One region of the Citrobacter sp. CRE-46 genome, then DNA from elsewhere that is predicted to be linked to it. Evidence: predicted binding sites of a transcription regulator. Region 1 holds the regulator's gene; each other region holds the start of a gene.

Evidence for each region. The regulator PhoB, encoded in region 1, activates phosphate uptake and scavenging genes when phosphate is short. The targets are predictions, from matches to a motif close to CTGTCATAAAACTGNCNNAT.
Region 2: a site for PhoB is predicted at 3,874-3,893, ahead of uvrB (excinuclease ABC subunit UvrB). Genes of this name have one in related genera too.
Region 3: a site for PhoB is predicted at 2,036-2,055, ahead of glpT (glycerol-3-phosphate transporter). Genes of this name have one in related genera too.

The regions. Positions count from the first base shown of each region.
Region 1 is NZ_CM184341.1:3,939,434-3,947,082, reverse strand. It holds gene sbcC (exonuclease subunit SbcC) at 1-469, opposite strand, end outside; gene sbcD (exonuclease subunit SbcD) at 466-1,668, opposite strand; gene phoB (phosphate response regulator transcription factor PhoB) at 1,859-2,548, shown strand; gene phoR (phosphate regulon sensor histidine kinase PhoR) at 2,599-3,894, shown strand; gene brnQ (branched-chain amino acid transporter carrier protein BrnQ) at 4,299-5,618, shown strand; gene proY (proline-specific permease ProY) at 5,698-7,071, shown strand; gene malZ (maltodextrin glucosidase) at 7,211-7,649, shown strand, end outside.
Region 2 is NZ_CM184341.1:3,509,046-3,516,694, forward strand. It holds gene moaA (GTP 3',8-cyclase MoaA) at 1-178, opposite strand, end outside; molybdenum cofactor riboswitch at 166-311, opposite strand; gene yvcK (uridine diphosphate-N-acetylglucosamine-binding protein YvcK) at 601-1,509, shown strand; gene uvrB (excinuclease ABC subunit UvrB) at 1,602-3,623, opposite strand; gene bioD (dethiobiotin synthase) at 4,241-4,939, opposite strand; gene bioC (malonyl-ACP O-methyltransferase BioC) at 4,932-5,696, opposite strand; gene bioF (8-amino-7-oxononanoate synthase) at 5,680-6,837, opposite strand; gene bioB (biotin synthase BioB) at 6,834-7,649, opposite strand, start outside.
Region 3 is NZ_CM184341.1:1,744,120-1,751,768, reverse strand. It holds gene glpQ (glycerophosphodiester phosphodiesterase) at 1-545, opposite strand, end outside; gene glpT (glycerol-3-phosphate transporter) at 549-1,907, opposite strand; gene glpA (anaerobic glycerol-3-phosphate dehydrogenase subunit A) at 2,178-3,806, shown strand; gene glpB (glycerol-3-phosphate dehydrogenase subunit GlpB) at 3,796-5,055, shown strand; gene glpC (anaerobic glycerol-3-phosphate dehydrogenase subunit GlpC) at 5,052-6,242, shown strand; gene AC534G_RS08185 (Rpn family recombination-promoting nuclease/putative transposase) at 6,426-7,367, shown strand; gene AC534G_RS08180 (nicotinamide mononucleotide deamidase-related protein YfaY) at 7,406-7,649, opposite strand, start outside.

The DNA of each region.
Region 1 (7,649 bases):
GCCCCTGAGACAGCAGCATCGAACGGGTGAAACGACCGTAATCCAGCCCGGTAAGTTCGGCGGTCATTTCCAGCTTGTCTTTGACTTTATCGGCGAGGATTTTACCGTCGGCGCAGCGGGCAAGTTCTACGCGCGGAGCCTGTAGGTTGCCTTCAGGCTGATTGCGCGCGCGGTTCTGGCTCCAGAATGCGCGATAGGCTTCGCCCCGGACTTCGAACTCGACCTCGGCCAGACACTCGGCGGTGTCGCGGGTCATCAGATCGTTTTGCGATTGAGACACGGTATTGAGCCGCGGCGTTTCGTGATACAGCGCGAGACAAATGGCGTCCAGCAGGGTGGTTTTTCCCGCGCCCGTTGGACCCGTGATGGCGAACAGCCCATTGCTGGCAAAGGGCTCAGCCGTGAAATCGACTTTCCATTCTCCTTTCAGAGAATTGAGGTTTTTCAAACGCAGGCTGAGAATTTTCATGCTTCGGTCTCCCCGGCAAGCGTGTGTAAGGTGGTGCTAAACAGTTGATTCAGGCGCTCGCGTTGCGATTCTTCGAGTTCTTCCAGCGCCAGGCGACGGGCAAAAACGTCCGTCACGCTCAGCTCGCTTAGCGTTTCACGTCGTTCATTCGCCATAATACGTTCGCGCTGTTCCCGGCTACGGCGCACCAATAACACCTCTACCGGTAAATCTTCGGTTAATGCCTGAATCTTACGCTGCATGTCGTGCAGATAGTCATCGGTGGTGATTTCGATATCTAACCAGACTGGCGGTTCCTGCTGCACACCGCGCCACTGCTCTAGTTGGGCGGTAATCGCGGCTAAATCACCTTTCAGCACCGCCAACGGCTGGGTGACCGGTACGGTGAGGTGTTCAACAGCGCTCAGCTTGCCGTTTTCGAAGCTCACCAGATGGACGCATTTGCTTTTGCCGCACTCGTCAAAACTGAGCGCAATTGGCGAACCGCAGTAGCGAATATGCTCTGTTCCGCCGATAACCTGCGCCCGATGAATATGTCCCAGCGCGATGTAATCGGCGGGTGGAAAGTTTTGCGCCGGAAAGGCGTCCAGCGTACCAATATAAATGTCACGTACAGCGTCACTTTTACTGGCGCCAACGGTGGTCAGATGCCCGGTCGCAATGATGGGCAGATTCTGGTCGCCGCGCAGCGTACAGGCGTCATGATATTGCTGTTGGTAATAGTCGGTGATAGCCGATAGCAAATGCTGCTGTTTCTCTTGTCCCGTTAGCCCGGCCTGGCTGGTAATGATGTCACGCGGGCGTAAAAAAGGCACCGGACACAGGATCGCGCCCGGCGTGCCGTCGCGTTGAGACAGCACCTGCGGCGCATGGCCAGCGCTGGCGATCACTGTGGTATTGAGAAACGCCAGAATATCGCGGGATTCGTTGAGCGTGGCGACGGAGTCGTGGTTACCTGCCAACACCACCAGATGACAGCCGGTTTGCTGCAGATTAACGACAAAACGGTTATACAGCTCACGGGCATAGCTTGGCGGTGAGCCGGTATCGAAAATATCGCCCGCCACAATAATGGCATCCACCTGCTGGGATTGTGCCGTTTCCAGCAGCCAGTCGAGAAAGGCCTGATGTTCAGCGGCGCGGCTCTTGCTGTAGAAATTTTGGCCCAGATGCCAGTCAGACGTGTGAAGGATGCGCATAAGAGTTCCATGACGATAAAACAGTGGCGGGGATTATAACCCTGCAAGGACGGTAATATCTTGTTTAAGGGCTGTCATAATTCGCGGGGCTGCGTTAAACCTGGACTATCTTTTCATAAATCTGTCATAAAACTGACGCATAATGGCACCGTATTGATGGCAAACGATTTAATTATAAACAGGGCAAATCATGGCGAGACGTATTCTGGTCGTAGAAGATGAAGCTCCAATTCGTGAAATGGTCTGCTTCGTGCTCGAGCAAAACGGTTTTCAAACCGTAGAAGCCGAAGACTATGACAGTGCTGTGAACCAACTCAATGAACCCTGGCCGGATCTCGTCCTGCTTGACTGGATGCTACCCGGCGGCTCGGGCCTACAGTTTATTAAACATCTCAAGCGCGAAGCGATGACGCGGGATATTCCCGTCATGATGCTGACGGCGAGGGGAGAAGAGGAAGATCGTGTACGGGGTCTGGAAACGGGCGCGGATGATTATATTACCAAGCCGTTTTCTCCCAAGGAGCTGGTGGCGCGTATTAAAGCTGTTCTGCGTCGTATTTCCCCCATGGCGGTGGAAGAGGTTATTGAGATGCAGGGGCTGAGCCTTGACCCAACCTCGCATCGCGTGATGACCGGCGAGGATCCATTGGATATGGGGCCGACAGAATTCAAACTGTTGCACTTCTTTATGACCCACCCTGAACGCGTCTATAGCCGTGAGCAATTACTCAATCATGTCTGGGGTACCAATGTGTACGTGGAAGACCGGACAGTGGATGTGCATATCCGCCGCTTGCGTAAAGCGCTGGAGCACAGTGGACATGATCGTATGGTGCAGACGGTTCGTGGGACGGGATATCGTTTTTCGACCCGCTTCTGACTAACATGAATAGGGGCCTGACGGATTAGGCTGTTAATGGAGTAAGACGTTTGCTAGAACGATTGTCATGGAAAAGGCTGGTACTGGAGCTGATCCTCTGCTGCATACCGGCGTTTATCCTTAGCGCTTTTTTTGGTTACCTGCCCTGGTTTTTGCTGGCGTCGGTAACCGGCCTGCTTGTCTGGCATTTCTGGAATTTATTACGCTTGTCCTGGTGGTTATGGGTCGACAGAAGCATGACCCCGCCGCCGGGGCGCGGAAGTTGGGAGCCGTTGCTGTATGGGCTGCATCAAATGCAGCTGCGCAACAAAAAGCGCCGTCGGGAACTGGGTAATCTGATTAAACGTTTTCGCAGTGGGGCGGAATCGCTACCCGACGCGGTGGTGTTGACGACTGAAGAGGGGGGCATTTTCTGGTGTAACGGCCTGGCCCAGCAGGTTCTGGGACTGCGCTGGCCGGACGATAGCGGGCAAAATATACTTAACCTGCTGCGCTACCCGGAATTCACGCAATATCTGAAAACGCGTGATTTTAGTCGGCCAATCAATCTGGTGCTCAATACCGGACGGCATCTGGAGATTCGCGTGATGCCCTATACCGATAAGCAATTGCTGATGGTCGCGCGCGATGTTACCCAGATGCACCAACTGGAAGGTTCGCGGCGTAACTTTTTCGCCAACGCCAGCCATGAGTTGCGTACGCCGCTGACGGTGCTACAAGGTTATCTGGAAATGATGCAGGAGCATCCGCTGGAAGGAACGACGCGTGAAAAAGCGCTGCATACCATGCGTGAGCAAACGTACCGCATGGAAGGGCTGGTGAAGCAGTTGCTGACGTTGTCGAAAATAGAGGCCGCGCCAGCGCTACTGCTTAATGAGAAGGTGGACGTGCCGATGATGCTGCGCGTGGTTGAACACGAGGCGCACACGCTGAGTCAGAATAATCATACGTTTACTTTTGATATTGATAGCCACCTGAGCGTGCGGGGAAATGAGGAGCAACTGCGTAGCGCGATTTCGAATCTTGTGTATAACGCGGTGAACCATACCCCCGCGGGTACGCACATCACCGTGCGCTGGCAGCATGTTGCCTCTGGGGCGGAATTTAGCGTCGAGGACAATGGGCCTGGTATTGCTGCGGAGCATATTCCTCGTTTGACCGAACGCTTCTATCGCGTGGACAAAGCGCGATCCCGACAAACGGGCGGGAGTGGACTGGGTCTGGCCATCGTGAAACATGCTCTGCAACATCACGATAGCCGCCTGAATATCGAAAGTACGCCAGGCAAAGGGACGCGATTTAGTTTCGTCATCCCGGAACGTTTAATGGCCAAAAGTAACGATTAACCCGTATTCGTAAGATAATCTTTCCAAAAGCCAGCGCGAGCTGGTTTTTTTATGTGGTCAATAGTTACATCCTGAATTTTGCGACGTTTGATTGTTTTTTGTTCGAACTATTACCCATACCTTTTTCCATGAAATGGTTTTTTGTGCTAACTGCATTTTTCATATCGCTATATTGTTCTGGTTTTTGGATCCCACCTTGCTTTAAAACGTTATAAGCGTTTAAATTGCGCTCCAGATGCTGTCATACCGACTGCATTTACGCGGTAAATCGAAAAACTATTCTTCGCCGCGCCAGGTCGGGAGTGTTTCCCGCTGGAATTGAGCAAAAATGCCGCTGTATTGTCCCCCAGGGAAAGGCAAAAATTTATTATTTTCAACACCACATCCACAGGCTGTAAGACTTTATGACCCATCAGTTAAAATCGCGCGATATTATCGCTTTGGGATTTATGACATTTGCACTGTTCGTTGGTGCAGGTAACATCATCTTCCCCCCAATGGTTGGTTTGCAGGCAGGCGAACACGTCTGGACTGCGGCTTTTGGCTTTTTGATTACCGCCGTTGGTCTTCCGGTACTTACCGTTGTCGCGCTGGCGAAAGTCGGTGGCGGTGTGGACAGCCTGAGTACGCCTATCGGTAAGGTTGCTGGGTTGCTGCTGGCTACCGTCTGCTATCTGGCGGTTGGTCCATTGTTCGCGACGCCGCGTACCGCAACGGTCTCTTTCGAAGTCGGGATTGCGCCGCTGACCGGTGACTCTGCACTGCCGCTGTTCATCTACAGCGTGGTCTATTTTGCGATTGTTATTTTGGTGTCGCTGTATCCAGGCAAACTGCTGGATACCGTCGGCAACTTCCTTGCTCCGCTGAAAATCCTTGCGCTGGTGGTACTGTCTGTCGCCGCGATTGTCTGGCCGGCAGGCCCGATCAGCAATGCGATGGAAGCCTATCAAACCGCAGCATTTTCGAATGGTTTCGTAAATGGTTATCTGACCATGGATACGCTGGGCGCGATGGTATTTGGTATTGTTATTGTTAACGCCGCCCGCTCGCGTGGCGTTACCGAGTCGCGTCTGCTGACCCGTTACACCGTTTGGGCTGGTTTGATGGCGGGTGTGGGCTTAACGCTGCTGTACCTTGCGTTGTTCCGTCTGGGCTCCGATAGCGCAATTCTGGTCGATCAGTCAGCTAACGGCGCGGCGATTCTGCATGCGTATGTTCAGCACACCTTTGGCGGCGCAGGAAGCTTCCTGCTGGCGGCGCTGATTTTCATCGCCTGTCTGGTGACTGCGGTTGGCCTGACCTGCGCGTGCGCAGAGTTCTTTGCCCAGTACGTTCCACTGTCTTATCGTACGCTGGTATTTATCCTCGGCGGCTTCTCAATGGTGGTCTCTAACCTGGGGCTGAGCCATCTGATTCAGATCTCTATTCCGGTGCTGACGGCTATCTATCCGCCATGTATCGCACTGGTTGTATTAAGTTTTACCCGCTCATGGTGGCATAATTCTTCCCGCGTCATTGCACCTGCGATGTTTATCAGCCTGATTTTTGGTATCCTTGATGGCATTAAAGCTTCTGCAATTGGCGACGTGTTACCGGCCTGGACCCAGCGTTTACCGCTGGCGGAACAAGGGCTGGCGTGGTTGATGCCAACAGTCGTGATGGTGATCCTGGCAATTATCTGGGATCGCGCCGCGGGTCGACAAGTGACCTCCAGCGCGCACTAATCACTGACAATAAGTTTTAACCACGGGGCTATTAATATGGCCCCGTGGTTTTTTTATTGTGTTAACAGGTTAGGAATCGATGGAAAGTAATAACAAGCTAAAGCGTGGGCTGAGCACCCGGCACATTCGCTTTATGGCATTAGGTTCGGCAATTGGCACCGGGCTGTTTTACGGCTCTGCCGACGCGATCAAAATGGCGGGGCCGAGCGTGTTGCTGGCCTATATTATCGGTGGCGCTGCGGCATATATCATCATGCGCGCGCTGGGCGAAATGTCTGTGCATAATCCTGCAGCCAGCTCTTTCTCGCGCTATGCGCAGGAAAACCTCGGGCCGTTGGCGGGTTACATTACCGGCTGGACCTACTGTTTTGAAATCCTGATTGTCGCTATTGCCGACGTTACTGCCTTCGGCATTTACATGGGGGTCTGGTTCCCGGCGGTACCGCACTGGATATGGGTACTCAGCGTGGTGCTGATTATTTGCGCCATCAACCTGATGAGCGTGAAGGTGTTTGGCGAGCTGGAGTTCTGGTTCTCGTTCTTTAAAGTCGCCACTATTATCATCATGATTGTCGCCGGGTTCGGCATCATCATTTGGGGCATTGGCAACGGCGGTCAACCTACCGGTATCCATAACCTGTGGAGTAACGGCGGCTTCTTTAGCAACGGCTGGCTCGGCATGGTGATGTCGCTACAAATGGTGATGTTCGCTTACGGCGGGATAGAGATTATCGGTATTACTGCAGGTGAAGCGAAAGACCCGGAAAAATCTATTCCGCGTGCTATCAATTCCGTACCGATGCGTATCCTGGTATTTTACGTGGGGACGCTGTTCGTCATTATGTCTATTTACCCGTGGAACCAGGTTGGCACCGACGGGAGTCCGTTCGTCCTGACGTTCCAGCATATGGGCATTACCTTTGCCGCCGGGATCCTCAACTTTGTGGTTCTCACCGCATCGCTGTCGGCTATCAACTCTGACGTCTTCGGCGTGGGGCGTATGCTGCATGGTATGGCGGAGCAGGGCAGTGCGCCAAAAATGTTCGCCAAGACGTCGCGTCGCGGTGTGCCATGGATCACAGTGATGGTGATGACTATCGCGCTGCTGTTTGCGGTTTATCTTAACTACATCATGCCGGAAAACGTCTTCCTGGTGATCGCCTCACTGGCGACCTTCGCCACGGTGTGGGTGTGGATTATGATCCTGCTGTCGCAGATTGCCTTCCGCCGCCGTCTGCCGCCGGAAGAGGTCAAGGCGCTGAAATTTAAAGTACCTGGTGGGGTAACAACGACCGTTGTTGGCCTGATTTTCCTCGTCTTTATCATCGCGCTTATCGGCTACCATCCGGATACCCGCATTTCACTGTATGTTGGTTTCGCGTGGATTGCCCTGCTGCTGGTGGGGTGGGTATTTAAACGCCGCCGCGAGCGTCAACTGGCTGAAGCACAGTAATTTTTTGCCGGGTAACGCGTCGCGTCGCCCGGCAATTTTCTCCTCCCCCGAACTCCTCCCCTAATAAACGTTAAGATGATGAGTGATCCTGCTCTTTGCTATGGCAAGGTGGCTTCATTTTCATCAAAGGGGATACGTGATGTTGAACGCCTGGCACCTTCCGGTTGCCCCATTTGTTAAGCAAAACAAAGATCAACTGACAATTACGCTGTGGCTGGCCGGGGAAAATCCACCTCAGCGGGTGACGCTACGCGCAGAAAACGATAACGAAGAGATTTCGCTCTCCATGCACAAGCTGCGCAGCCAGCCGCAGCCGGGCGTGACCGCGTGGCGAGCGGCGATCGATCTTGCCAGCGGCCAACCTCGTCGGCGCTATAGCTTTAAATTATTGTGGCCCGATCGTCAGCTGTGGTTTACACCGCAGGGATTCAGCCGTTTTCCGCCTGCGCGTCTGGAGCAGTTTGCTGTTGATGTGCCGGATAACGGTCCGCAGTGGGTAGCTGACCAGATTTTCTATCAGATTTTCCCGGATCGCTTTGCCCGCAGCCAGTCGCGTGAGCCGGCTCCAAACGTCTATT
Region 2 (7,649 bases), 430 kb from region 1:
CGAACGCACGGGTGACGCGGCGAATTTCATCAACGGTCAAAAAGCCGTTATTGGTGACCCCGCCGGGCTTATAGCCATCCGGCAGGCAGTAGGTGCAACGAAAGTTACACACATCGGTAATCGACAAACGTAAGTAGTAAAACTTACGCGCGAAAGCATCGGTAAGTTGAGAGCCCATGTACACCTTTCCAAATACGGGAGACGCAGTCATTTCTTCCTGCGCCCTGGTGACAATCTCGTTCGAGAATTGCCACGGCCAAAGCACCGTATCATTTGACCCAGGTGCAGAGGCTAGAGTGTTTATACTCATCATACTTTGAGTACGTAGTGGTTATGCCGATACTAGCGTGTAAATGGCGATAATGCCAAGCACACTTACGCTGTATAAATACGTATATAGCGGCATGATCGTGCAATTTCGCTACAGAATAAGCAAAAACCACAGTTTTGCATTGATATACATCATCTTGCTGTCAGGTGCATGTCGTCAGAAAGGAGTAGATCGCCGAAAATTAATTTCGGCAAATGCCAACTGGATAATTGCTGAAAACACGCTATTTACGGTACTGTAGCGCCGATCAATTGATATCAGGAAACTCTATGCGCACTCGCACGCTGGCAGATTTAGATCGCGTTGTCGCTCTCGGCGGAGGGCATGGATTAGGACGCGTTCTCTCCTCACTTTCCCCTTTAGGTTCACGACTGACGGGTATCGTCACCACCACCGATAATGGCGGCTCCACGGGGCGTATTCGTCATTCTGAAGGCGGCATCGCCTGGGGGGACATGCGTAATTGCCTGAACCAGTTAATTACCCAACCCAGCGTTGCATCCGCTATGTTTGAATACCGTTTTGGCGGTAATGGCGAGCTTTCCGGACATAACCTCGGAAATTTAATGTTAAAGGCGCTCGATCACCTCAGCGTGCGGCCTCTCGAAGCTATTAATTTAATTCGCAACCTGCTGAAGGTGGATGCGCATTTAATTCCGATGTCTGAGCTGCCGGTGGATCTGATGGCTATTGATGATCAGGGGCATGAAGTCTATGGCGAAGTGAATATCGATCAGCTCACTATCCCACCTCAGGAACTGATGCTGTCGCCAAAAGTCCCTACCACGCGAGAAGCGGTTGAGGCAATCGCCGAAGCAGATTTGATTCTGATAGGACCAGGCAGTTTTTATACCAGCCTGATGCCGATCCTGCTGCTCGACGAACTGGCGCAGGCATTACGGCGTACCCCCGCCAGGATGGTCTACATTGGCAACCTGGGTCGCGAATTAAGCCTGCCAGCAGCCAGCCTGACGCTTAACGATAAGCTGGCAATCATCGAACAGTACGTTGGCAAGAAAGTGATTGACGCGGTGGTTGTCGGCCCGAAAGTAGATGTTTCCGCCGTTACCGACCGCATTGTGATTCAGGAAGTGCTGGAAGCCAGCGATATTCCGTACCGTCATGACCGTCAGCTGCTGCACAGCGCGCTGGAGAAAGCGGTCCAGGCATTAGGCTGAGTGGCGTTGCCTGATGCGCTGCGCTTGTCAGGCCGACAAACGCAAGCCCCCCGTAAGCCGGATAAGGGGGTTACCCCGCATCCGGCACAGGATTACGATGCCGCAATAAATAACTCGCGCAGCTGATGCAACTGGTCGCGGATCGTCGCAGCCTCTTCAAATTCGAGATTCTGCGCATGCTGCATCATCTGCCCTTCCAACTCGTGAATCTTTTGCTGCAGGGCTTTTGGCGTCATATCCAGTTCCACAACGTCAGACTTCGCACCCGCACGTGACTTCCCTTTGCCCTTCGCCTTGGTCTTCGCAATATTCTGACCCAGCGCCAGAATATCGACCACTTTCTTGTTCAGCCCCTGCGGCGTAATACCGTGCTCTTCGTTATAGCGCTGCTGCTTCTCGCGACGACGTTCAGTTTCACCAATCGCCCTGGCCATCGAGGCGGTAATTTTATCGCCGTAGAGTATAGCCTTGCCGTTGATGTTACGCGCCGCGCGACCGATGGTCTGGATAAGTGAGCGTTCAGAGCGCAGGAACCCTTCTTTGTCTGCGTCCAGAATCGCCACCAGCGAGACCTCAGGCATGTCCAGCCCCTCACGTAACAGGTTGATACCCACCAGCACGTCAAACTCGCCCAGGCGCAGGTCACGAATGATTTCCATACGTTCCACGGTATCGATGTCTGAGTGCAGATAACGCACCCGCTCGCCGTGCTCTTCGAGGTATTCGGTGAGGTCTTCCGCCATGCGTTTGGTAAGCGTGGTGACCAGCACACGTTCGTTAATCGCCGCACGCGTGCGGATCTCCGACAGCAGGTCGTCAACCTGCGTCGCCACCGGACGCACTTCTATCACCGGATCCAGCAGGCCAGTCGGTCGTACTACCTGATCAACCACGTCATCACCGGATTTCTCCAGCTCATAGTTCCCCGGCGTCGCCGAGACGTAGATGGTCTGCGGAGCCAGTGCCTCGAACTCTTCAAATTTAAGCGGACGGTTATCCAGCGCCGAGGGCAAACGGAATCCGTATTCGACCAGGGTCTCTTTACGCGCCCGGTCGCCACGGTACATACCGCCAATTTGCGGGATAGTGACGTGGGATTCATCCACTACCAGCAGACCATCAGCCGGCAGGTAATCAAACAACGTCGGCGGCGGCTCGCCTGGACCGCGTCCGGACAGATAGCGGGAATAGTTTTCAATCCCCGAGCAATAACCCAGCTCGTTCATCATTTCCAGATCGAACTGTGTACGCTGGCTTAAGCGCTGCTCTTCCAGCAACTTGTTATTCGCCAGCAGATTTTTACGGCGGTCTGCCAGCTCGACTTTAATTTCTTCCATCGCCTGCACGATACGTTCGCGCGGCGTGACGTAGTGCGTTTTAGGGTAGATGGTATAGCGGGAAATGGTCGATTCAACCTGCCCGGTAAGCGGGTCAAACAGCGACAAACGCTCGACTTCCTCATCGAATAGTTCCACGCGCAGCGCAATGTCGTCGGATTCAGCCGGGAAAATGTCGATAACTTCACCGCGCACGCGGAAGGTACCGCGCTGGAATGCCTGATCGTTACGGGTATATTGCAGCTCCGCCAGACGACGCAGGATCGCGCGCTGGTCAATGATCATCCCCACCGTCAGATGCAGCATCATTTTAAGATACAGGTCCGGGTCGCCCAAACCATAAATGGCGGAAACCGACGCCACCACAACGACATCCCGACGTTCCAGTAGCGCTTTGGTCGCCGACAGACGCATCTGCTCAATGTGTTCGTTGACCGAGGCATCCTTCTCGATGAAGGTATCAGAACTCGGTACGTAAGCTTCCGGCTGATAATAGTCGTAGTAGGAGACAAAATATTCCACCGCGTTTTCCGGAAAGAACTCTTTCATCTCGCCATATAGCTGCGCGGCAAGCGTCTTGTTAGGCGCCAGCACCATGGTAGGACGCTGTAGGTCCGCAATCACATTCGCGATGGTGAATGTTTTCCCCGATCCCGTCACCCCCAGCAGCGTCTGATGCGCCAGACCGTCCTCCAGACCTTCTTCCAGGCGACGTATCGCCTCAGGCTGATCGCCAGAGGGTTTAAAAGCGGAATTTAGTTTGAACGGTTTACTCATGAGCAGCTACCTGAAGCAATGGGCGGGCAGGTGTGTAATTTTACTCGCAGTCGTATATTTTGCCAGTAAAATATACTGGATGAAAAAACAGTAACGCGCCAGAATATTTCTGTTACACCCGCAAAATAGCCGTGACTGCAGGCCAAAATTTGCCCCCGGACAAGATAAAACACCAGCAAAAATGTGTTATCCCCAAACCAATGCCTTTTTTAACATTTGTCAAGCCAGCCGATGAAAGTTTTATGGCAACACATGACACTTCTGCGACAGCCATTGCTTTTATCTAACTATCTGTAATTTAAAGATTATTATCTCAAGCCGTCTTTCGCATCAATTTAGTCGCAGGCCGCGTCTTCTCTCGCTTACATTGTGTTTTCTAACCCTAATACACAAGGTTATCCACAGGAATAGTGGATAACTGCTTCCAGCCCGTGTGGACTGTAGCCTGGCAAAAACACCCTGACTCTCTTTTCCGCTGGGCTAAAAAAAAATTATCGCTATTTTTTGATATTTATCAGCTAACGAGGCGGCCAGGGAGAGCCGAGATCTTGCTCGCATTTTCACCATTTTCTTGTCCGCCTACTGCAATAGCGACCAGCGTTATTTCCCGTCTCGACTCAACCAACTGATGCCGTCAAAGACAAAATGCTGAGATCGAGATAACGTCCGGTCGATGCCTGCTCAGGATCTTCTGCCAGCCAGGGAATTTCCCCCAGCCCAGGTGCCGGGATCACGCGCTTTAGCGTCGCCATGTATTCAGCATGACGTTTGCCGGGCGGCGTCACATCATTGGCTACCCATCCGGCAAGCGTCAGTCCGGCCTGCTGCACCGCCTGGGCGGTCAGAATGGCGTGATTGATGCAGCCGAGCTTAACGCCAACCACCAGAATCACCGGCAACTGTTCTGTTTTGACCCAGTCGGAAAAACTCAGCGTTGGCGAAAGCGGCGTAAACCATCCACCAGCCCCCTCCACCAGTACCCAGTCAGCCTGCGCTTCAAGCGTGCGTAACCCTGCAGACATCACGGAAGCCAGAATGGGGCGACCTTCGTCGGCGCTGATGATATGCGGCGAGGTAGGTTCAGCGAAGCAGTAGGGATTAATCGCCGCATAGTCCGCCGTCACAACGCTATTGCGCTGTAATGCCAACGCATCGCTGTTTCGCAGGCCATCAGCCGTCATTTCGCTGCCCGACGCCACAGGCTTATAGCCAACGGCGCGCAACCCCATTTGTCCCGCAGCCTGGAGCAGCGCGCAACTGGCGACAGTTTTACCGACTTCGGTGTCCGTCCCGGTGACAAAATACGTTTTAGCCACGTTGAATCACTCCTAAAAAAAGATGGTAGGTCAGCGGATATTTCCCCTGCTGACAGGGCCAGGCTAACTGTAGCTGGCGCAACTGAGCGCGCGTCAGCACACGTTGCTCGCGCCCATCATGCAAATGCGTCGCGCCAATGCCTTTTAGCGAACGCATGGCGCTCAGCGCATCATCAAACCACAGCGTGACGGCATGAGACTGGTATTCAACATCCCAGCCATACAGGGCGTTTTCCAGTTGCGCCACGGGCAAAAAACGGTTGGCGTGCTCCCGATCGTCAACCGCCTGCCAGGCCTGACGAAGTTCCGGCATCGACCCCTGCGCCAGGGTACTAAACGCCACCGTCCCGCCAGGACGCACCACCCGGTAAAGCTCGCTTAACGCGCCGCGCAGGTCGCTACACCACTGTACGGCCAGATTACTCCAGGCCAGGTCAAAGCTCGCGGTTGCCTGCGGGATGTCTTCGATATCCGCCAGCAGATAATGGTGGGCGACATCGTGACGCTGCGCTTCAGCCAGCATTTGCGACGACAGATCCAGCGCGCAGACCTCACTCCCCTGCTCACGCCAGTAACGACTCATACGTCCAGGCCCACAGCCCGCATCCAATACCTGCGAGAACGTGCCGCCATCCAGTAACGCCAGTAACGCCAGTAACGCATCGGCACTTTGACGCTGTAGCTCTGCGTGTTGCTCATAGTGGGTGGCCGCGCGGCCAAACGCGGCGGCAATCGCCCGTTTATTGACCTGCGCCATGCAACACCTCCAGTAGACGATCGATATCCTGCACCTCATGCGCCTGGGTCAGCGTCAGCCGTAATCTGGCCGTACCGGCGGGCACCGTCGGCGGGCGAATTGCTGTCACCCAACATCCCTGTTGCCGTAGGGTATCCGCCAGTTGCAAGGCTTTATGGTTATCGCCAACAATCAGCGGCTGAATAGCACTGGTTGAATTCGCCAGCGTTAAGCCCGGCGTATTCACCCCAGCGCGAAAACGCTGGATTAGCATCGCTAACTTTTCCCGGCGTTCATCACCTTCACGGCTGCGGATCACCGCCAGCGCGGCACGTAGAGCCTGAGCCTGCGCCGGAGGCATACTGGTGCTGTAGATCAGATGACGGGCAAACTGCAACAGATAGTCGGCCACGCTGTCAGAACACAGGATTGCCGCGCCGCTGACGCCAAATCCTTTGCCAAACGTCACCACTAACAGTTCGGGTTTCACCTGCTGTCGCCAGCAGGAGCCGCGCCCTTCTTCACCGGTTACGCCAACGCCGTGCGCATCGTCCACCAGCAGCCATGCACCGTGTCGTTCCGCCACCACGTGGATTTCAGCGAGCGGCGCGCTGTCGCCATCCATGCTGAATACGCCTTCAGTGACCACGAGCTGCTGCCCCGGACAGGTGGCAGTCAGCAGACGCTCCAGATGATGCGGATCGTTATGGGTAAAGCGACGTAGAACAGCCGGGCTAAGGCTGGCGGCCTCCAACAGCGAGGCATGGCTAAGCCTGTCGGCGACAATACGATCGTCTTTTTCCATCAATGCGGCTATCACCGCCTGATTAGCGGCAAAACCGGAGATAAATAACAGCGCCCGCGAATAGCCCAGCCACTGCGCCAGCTCTTCTTCCAGCGCCTGGTGAGCCACGGAATAACCGCTGACATGACCCGAGCCGCCGCTGCCGACGCCAAAACGTTCAGCTCCCTGCTGCCAGGCGCAGATAATCTGCGGATGGTGGCTCAGGCCAAGGTAGTCGTTGCTGGAGAAATTCAGATACTGGCGACCGTCGGCCTGCAGCCAGCGACCGGCGCCCTGGGTCACCGCATAGCGCTGCCGCCACACATCAGCGCAACGACGCGCCGTGAGCGCATCGCCAATTTTTTGCTGCCAGGTCATACGGTTGCCGCGTTGTAGTAATCATCGGTATCCGGGGTACGCAGCGCCTGCTCGAGACGTTGTTGCTGTTCGTTATCCCCCGCCAGCACCGCCGTTTGCTGCGGGTTGAGACCCAGCTTGCGGAACAACAGCAAATCTTTATCTTCGTTCGGGTTCGGCGTGGTCAGCAGTTTGCAGCCGTAGAAAATCGAGTTAGCGCCGGCCATAAAGCACATCGCCTGGGTTTGCTCGTTCATCTGCTCGCGCCCGGCGGAAAGACGCACGTAAGAGGTTGGCATCATGATGCGCGCCACGGCGATGGTACGGATGAAATCAAACGCGTCGACGTCGTCGTTATCGGCAAGCGGCGTGCCCTTCACCTTCACCAGCATGTTGATCGGCACGCTTTCCGGCGGTGTCGGCAGATTGGCTAATTGCAGCAGCAGACCGGCGCGATCGGTGACCGTTTCGCCTAATCCGACAATACCGCCTGAGCAGACTTTAATCCCGGCTTCACGCACTTTATCCAGCGTATCCAGACGTTCCTGATAAGACCGGGTAGTGATGATATTGCCGTAAAACTCCGGCGAGGTGTCGAGGTTATGGTTGTAGTAATCCAGTCCCGCGTTGGCCAGGCGCTGAGCCTGGGTTTCGTTGAGCGTTCCCAGCGTCATGCAAGCTTCCAGCCCCAACGCTTTCACGCCCTGAACCATCTGTTCCAGGTAAGGCATATCGCGCTCGTGCGGGTTCTTCCACGCCGCCCCCATGCAAAACCGCGTTGAACCGGCCTGCTTCGCCTTACGCGCCGAGTCCAGTACCTGTTCCACTTCCAT
Region 3 (7,649 bases), 2.2 Mb from region 1:
ATGTCCTTCCCTTCCTGGTGATGGAACCACGGCGCCTTCATTTCCGGGTAAATGCCGATGTTTTTACCGGTTGAATGATTCAGTCCCTGAACGAACTCAATCTCTTCTTCGAAAGTGTGCACGCGGAAATCAGATTTACCCATCGGGAAGCGCCCAGGGTAAGTCTGTACCTTTTTGCCATTCTCGATATCAAAGCCTTCGGTAAATTTCAGCGATTTGATCTCGTCCAGCGTAAAGTCGATGGCGTAATAACGTCCATCTTTACGCGCACGATCCGGAAAACGCTCAGCGACATCGGTGACGCGGTCCAGGTAGTGGTCATGCAGGACGACCAGATGGTCATCCTTGGTCATTACCAAATCCTGCTCCAGATAATCCGCGCCCTGAGCATAGGCCATCGCTTTCGCGGGCAGCGTATGCTCCGGTAAATAACCGCTTGCCCCACGATGCGCAATCACGATTTTATCGGCGGCGACCGCCGCGCTGCTAACAACCATACCAGCCAGCATCAGCGCCACGCTGAGACTTTTCAATGTGGTTTTCATAAATTAGCCCCCGTTACGTTTCAGCTGTACTTCTTCGTGGTGACGTTTTTCGCCAATCATGACGACCACCAGCAGAATGACCGCCAGCACGCTACCGCCAATCATCACCATAAAGCCGCCGTCCCAGCCGAAGAAGTCAACGGTGTAGCCGACAATGGCGCTCGCCGCCACAGAACCGCCGAGATAACCGAACAGTCCGGTAAAGCCTGCCGCCGTGCCCGCCGCTTTTTTCGGCGCCAGTTCCAGCGCATGCAGACCGATCAACATGACCGGGCCGTAGATCAGGAAGCCGATGATAATCATACAAGCCATATCAACGTTCGGGTTCCCTGCCGGGTTCATCCAGTAAACGATGGTCGCGATAGTCACCAGCGTCATAAAGAACACGCCGGTCGCGCCACGGTTGCCACGGAAGACTTTATCCGACATCCAACCACACAGCAGCGTGCCCGGAATACCCGCGTATTCATACAGGAAGTAGGCCCAGGATGATTTATCGAGTGCGAAATGCTTCACTTCTTTCAGGTAGGTTGGTGACCAGTCCAGGATGCCGTAGCGCAGCAGATAAACGAACACGTTGGCGATAGCGATGTACCACAACAGTTTGTTTGGCAGTACGTACTGCATGAAGATCTGCTTGGCGGTCAGCTCTTCTTCGGCTTTCTCGTTGTAGTCGTCCGGGTAGTCGTTCTTATACTCTTCGATAGGCGGCAGACCGCAAGACTGCGGCGTATCTCGCATCATCGCAAAGGCGAACAGCGCAACCACAATCGCACCGAAAGCAGGCATATACAGCGCCGCTTTCCAGTCATTGAACCAGGCCATACCGAGCAGGAACAGCAGAGGAGGCAGACCGCCGCCCACGTTGTGCGCACAGTTCCAGACGGAAACAATGCCGCCACGTTCTTTCTGCGACCACCAGTGCACCATGGTACGGCCACACGGCGGCCACCCCATCCCCTGGAACCATCCGCAGAGGAACAGCAGCACAAACATAATCGCAATGCTCGATGTCGCCCACGGCACAAAGCCCATAAACAACATCACTGCGGCAGCCAGAATCAAACCTGCTGGCAGGAAAACGCGCGGATTCGAGCGATCCGAAACGGACCCCATGATGAATTTCGAAAATCCGTAAGCGATGGAGATACCGGACAAGGCAAAACCCAGATCGCCGCGAGAGAAACCCTGCTCAACCAGATATGGCATCGCCAGGGCAAAGTTCTTACGTACCAGATAGTACGCGGCATAACCAAAGAAAATCCCCAGGAAAATCTGCCAACGCAATCGACGATATGTCGGATCGATCTCCGTAGCAGGCAAACGCGCCTTATGTGGCGCTGGTTTAAAAATACTCAACATAGCGTAGCCTCCGTGGCCGTCTTTCATTCGAAGTAAACACTGCAGTTCGTCATTACTACCCTACCGCTTCCAGTGTGGCCGCGATGTTAAGGAAAGATACCTAACAAAAATGTGAAACGCAGCACAAATTGTTACAGATTTATGACAAATGTTCATAAAGGCGCACGAAATCACGTTTCATTTTCGAATAATGAGCGATTATGCGCGAAATCAAACAATCCATGTTTTTTATGTGGCTAAATGATAAAAAACGAACTGTGAGGAAAAACAATGAAAACTCGCGACTCGCAAACAAGTGACGTGATTATCATTGGCGGAGGAGCAACAGGTGCAGGGATCGCACGCGACTGTGCGCTGCGCGGGTTGCGCGTCATCTTAGTGGAACGCCACGATATCGCCACGGGCGCGACCGGACGTAACCATGGCCTGCTGCACAGCGGTGCGCGCTACGCCGTCACCGACGCTGAATCTGCCCGTGAGTGCATCAGCGAAAACCAGATTCTGAAACGTATCGCCCGTCATTGCGTTGAGCCGACGGACGGTCTGTTTATTACCCTGCCGGAGGATGAGCTCTCCTTCCAGGCTACCTTCATTCGCGCCTGTGAAGAGGCCGGTATTCGCGCAGAAGCGATTGACCCTCAGCAGGCGCGCATTATCGAACCCTCCGTCAACCCACAGTTGATTGGCGCAGTTAAAGTGCCGGACGGTACGGTCGATCCCTTCCGCTTAACCGCCGCCAACATGCTGGATGCGCGTGAGCATGGCGCGGTTATCTTAACGGCCCATGAAGTGACGGGGCTGATTCGCGAAGGGACAACGGTTTGCGGCGTTAACGTGCGCAATCATCTGACGGGTGAGATGCAGTCCCTGCATGCGCCGGTGGTGGTGAATGCCGCCGGGATCTGGGGCCAGCGCATTGCCGAATATGCCGATCTGAGTATCCGGATGTTCCCGGCCAAAGGATCGCTGCTGATTATGGATCATCGCATAAACCAGCATGTCATTAATCGCTGCCGTAAACCTTCTGACGCCGATATTCTGGTGCCTGGCGATACCATTTCGCTCATTGGCACCACCTCGCAGCACATTGATTACGACGATATCGACAGCAACCGCGTCACCGCAGAAGAGGTCGATATTCTGCTGCGCGAAGGTGAGAAACTGGCGCCGATTATGGCGAAAACACGCATTTTACGCGCCTACTCCGGTGTGCGACCGCTGGTCGCCAGCGACGACGATCCAAGCGGTCGTAACGTCAGCCGCGGTATTGTGCTGTTCGATCACGCTGAACGTGACGGACTGGATGGGTTTATCACCATTACTGGCGGCAAACTGATGACCTACCGTCTGATGGCGGAATGGGCCACCGATGCCGTTTGCCGTAAGCTGGGCAATTCTCAACCTTGCACCACCGCAGACACCGCGCTGCCCGGCTCGCAGGAATCCACCGAGCACACGCTGAAACGCGTAATTTCGTTGCCCGCGCCGTTGCGCGGTTCGGCGGTCTACCGTCACGGCGATCGCACCCCGGCGTGGCTTAGCGAAGGTCGTCAGCACCGTAGCCTGGTCTGTGAATGTGAAGCGGTCACTGCGGGCGAAGTGCAATACGCCGTCGAGAATTTAACCGTCAACAGCCTGCTGGATTTGCGTCGCCGTACCCGCGTTGGTATGGGGACCTGCCAGGGCGAATTGTGCGCCTGCCGCGCCGCAGGTTTGCTGCAACGTTTTAATGTCACCACCGCTGCGCAATCTATTACCCAGCTTTCCGATTTCCTCAACGAGCGCTGGAAAGGCGTGCAGCCTATCGCCTGGGGCGACGCGCTGCGCGAAAGCGAATTCACGCGCTGGGTCTATCAGGGATTGTGCGGTCTGGAAAAGGAGCACCAGGATGAAATTTGATACCGTCATTATCGGCGGCGGCCTGGCAGGACTGCTGTGCGGCCTGCAACTGCAAAAAAGCGGGTTGCGCTGTACGATTGTCACGCGCGGCCAAAGCGCCTTGCATTTTTCCTCCGGCTCACTGGATTTGCTCAGCAACTTGCCCGATGGTCAACCGGTGATGGAGATAGAAGCCGGTCTGAATGCGCTGCGTACTCAGGCGCCCACGCATCCGTATAGCATCATCGGAACACAGAACGTCCTGGATCTTGCCCAGCAGGCGCAGGATCTGCTGGAAGAATGCGGAACGCATTTGCAGGGCAAAGTACACCAGTCACATCAACGCGTAACCCCGTTGGGAACCCTGCGCTCAACCTGGTTAAGTTCCCCAGAAGTTCCGGTGTGGCCACTGTCCGCACAGCGTATCTGCGTTGTCGGTATCAGCGGTTTACTGGATTTTCAGGCGCATCTCGCCGCGGCCTCGCTGCGCCAGCGCAATCTCAGCGTCGAGACGGCGGAAATCGATCTGCCTGAACTGGATGTCCTGCGTGATAATCCAACCGAGTTTCGCGCTGTCAATATTGCGCGCCTGCTGGACAACGAAGATAAATGGTCGCTGCTCTATGATGCTTTACTGCCACTGGCAAAAACCTGCGACATGATTATTATGCCAGCCTGTTTCGGCCTGGCGGATGAGCGCCTTTGGCACTGGCTTAACGAGCGCCTTCCCTGCTCGTTGACGCTGTTACCGACTCTACCGCCTTCGGTACTGGGTATGCGTCTGCACAACAAATTACAGCGCCAGTTTGTACGCCAGGGCGGTGTCTGGATGCCGGGTGATGAAGTGAAGAAAATCACCTGTCAGGATGGCGTCGTCAATGAAGTCTGGACCCGTAACCATGCCGATATCCCGTTGCGTCCACGCTTCGCCGTGCTCGCCAGCGGCAGCTTTTTCAGCAGCGGTCTGGTCGCCACGCGCGAGGCCATTCACGAACCGATCCTCGGACTGGATGTACAGCAAACCGCCACCCGCGCCGAGTGGTATCAGCGTGATGTCTTCGATCCGCAACCGTGGCAACAGTTTGGCGTCACAACCGATGCCACTTTGCGCCCGTCGCTGGCGGGGAAAACGGTAGAGAACATGTATGCCATCGGTTCTGTTCTCGGTGGTTTTGACCCTATTGCCGAGGGTTGCGGAGGCGGCGTATGCGCAGTCAGCGCCTTACACGCCGCACATGACATTGCGAAACGTGCAGGAGGACAGCAATGAGCGACACACGTTTTGAAAGTTGTATCAAGTGCACGGTGTGCACCACCGCCTGCCCGGTAAGCCGCGTCAATCCGGGCTACCCTGGCCCAAAACAGGCCGGACCGGACGGCGAGCGTCTGCGTCTGAAAGATGGCGCCTTATACGACGATGCGCTGAAATACTGCATTAACTGTAAGCGCTGCGAAGTGGCGTGTCCGTCAGATGTGAAAATTGGCGATATCATCCAGCGTGCGCGCGCCAAATATGACACTACGCGTCCATCGCTGCGTAATTTTGTTTTAAGCCATACGGATTTAATGGGAAGTGTATCCACCCCGTTCGCGCCGATAGTGAATACCGCCACCTCGCTGAAACCGGTACGCCAGTTGCTGGACTACGCGCTGAAAATCGACCATCGCCGTACGCTGCCGAAATACTCCTTTGGTACGTTCCGCCGCTGGTATCGCAGCGTTGCCGCACAGCAGGCGCAGTATCCGGAGCAGGTCGCCTTTTTCCACGGCTGTTTTGTTAATTACAACCATCCGCAACTCGGCAAAGACCTGATCAAGGTCCTGAACGCCATGGGAACCGGCGTACAGCTGCTGAGCAAAGAGAAATGCTGCGGCGTACCGCTGATCGCCAACGGCTTTACCGATAAAGCGCGCAAACAGGCGGTCAGCAACGTGGCCTCGCTCAGGGAAGCAATTGACGGGAAAGGTATTCCGGTGATCGCCACCTCATCAACCTGTACCTTTGCACTCCGCGATGAGTACCCGGAAGTGCTGGACGTCGACAACACCGGCCTGCGCGAACATATTGAGCTGGCGACCCGCTGGCTGTGGCGCAAGCTGGATGAAGGCAAAACGTTGCCGCTGAAGACGCTACCGCTGAAAGTGGTCTATCACACGCCTTGCCATATGGAGAAAATGGGCTGGACGCTCTACACGCTGGAGCTGCTGCGCCAAATTCCGGGACTGGAGCTGACGGTGTTAGATTCTCAGTGTTGCGGAATCGCCGGAACATACGGCTTTAAAAAGGAAAACTACCCGACGTCACAATCGATTGGCGCACCGTTATTCCGCCAGATTGAAGAAAGCGGTGCCGATATCGTTGTCACCGACTGTGAAACCTGTAAATGGCAGATAGAGATGTCTACAAGCCTTCGCTGTGAACATCCGATCACCCTGCTTGCCAAAGCATTAGGTTAACTCTGTTGCCCGGTGGCGTTTGTTACCGGGCATTTTTGCGTACTCTGTTCCGCCTATCTGAATACGTTGCAATCGGGCGTATTTATCTCTGATTCACTCACGCAAATAGCCAAATCCCCCAATGCAGCTCTGATTAAAAGTGAGTACCGTCATGCCATCTTCTCCTTCAGGTGACGGACTACCATGGATGAATCAACCACCGCTACACCGCATGATGCCGTTTTTAAGAAGATAATGTCTTACCCTGAGATGGCTCGGGATTTTCTGGATATTCACCTTCCTCCAGCATTACGTGAAATGTGCGATTTGCAAACGCTGAAGCTGGAGCCCGGCAGTTTTATCGAACAGGATCTCCGCGCGTTCTATTCCGACGTATTGTGGTCGTTAAAAACCCGCGAAGGCCAGGGTTATATTTATTGTGTTATTGAACATCAGAGTACAGCGGTACAGCATATGGCATTTCGCCTGATGCGTTATGCCATTGCTGCGATGCAGCATCATCTTGATGCTGGAAATAAAACGCTGCCACTGGTCGTTCCCATGTTGTTTTATCACGGCCAGCAAAGTCCCTACCCCTGGTCACTCAACTGGCTGGATGAATTTGACTGTCCGCAACTGGCACGACAACTGTATTCAGAGGCTTTCCCGCTGGTGGACATCACCGTAATACCGGACGATGAGATTGCGCAACATCGGCGCGTCGCGTTGCTTGAATTAATGCAAAAACATATTCGCGATCGTGATTTGATGGGGCTGGTGGACCGTCTGGTCTCGCTTTTAGTTACAAGCACCGCTAATGACAGCCAGCTGCAAACGCTATTAAATTACCTGCTACGATACGGCAATGTTTCTCACGTCAGCGCATTTATCCATGAGGTTGCCGAACGTTCCCCCCATCACAAGGAGAGGTTGATGACGATCGCAGAGAGGCTAAGACAAGAAGGCCACCACCATGGCCTACAAGAAGGGATACAGCAAGGATTAGAAAAAGGATTAGAACAGGGAGTGCAAAAAGGTACGCAAGAAGAAGCCTTACGTATCGCTCGCATGATGCTGGAAAATGGAATTGATCATAATTTGGTTCAGTTAATTACCGGGCTATTGCCTGGCGAAGTTACAGAGTGAGTCAGGTTGGGAAGGTTTGTAGCCTTCCCAATCAATGTTTAAATCGTCAGCGATTCAACCACTTCTATCCAGCCGTGTTCGCTGGCGATATCCTGGCCGTTTAGCCAACGACGCAGCATATTCAGCGCCATCATCGCGCAAACTTCCTGACGAATCGGCAAACTGTAGCGATTAGCGCTAAGCCTTACGCGCAAGGCATGTGTCCCATCCGGGGTTGCCAGCGCAAAGTTGATATGTTCGCTTTCGAATGCCGATACTGCCAGCGCCAGCCCGGCATAGTGT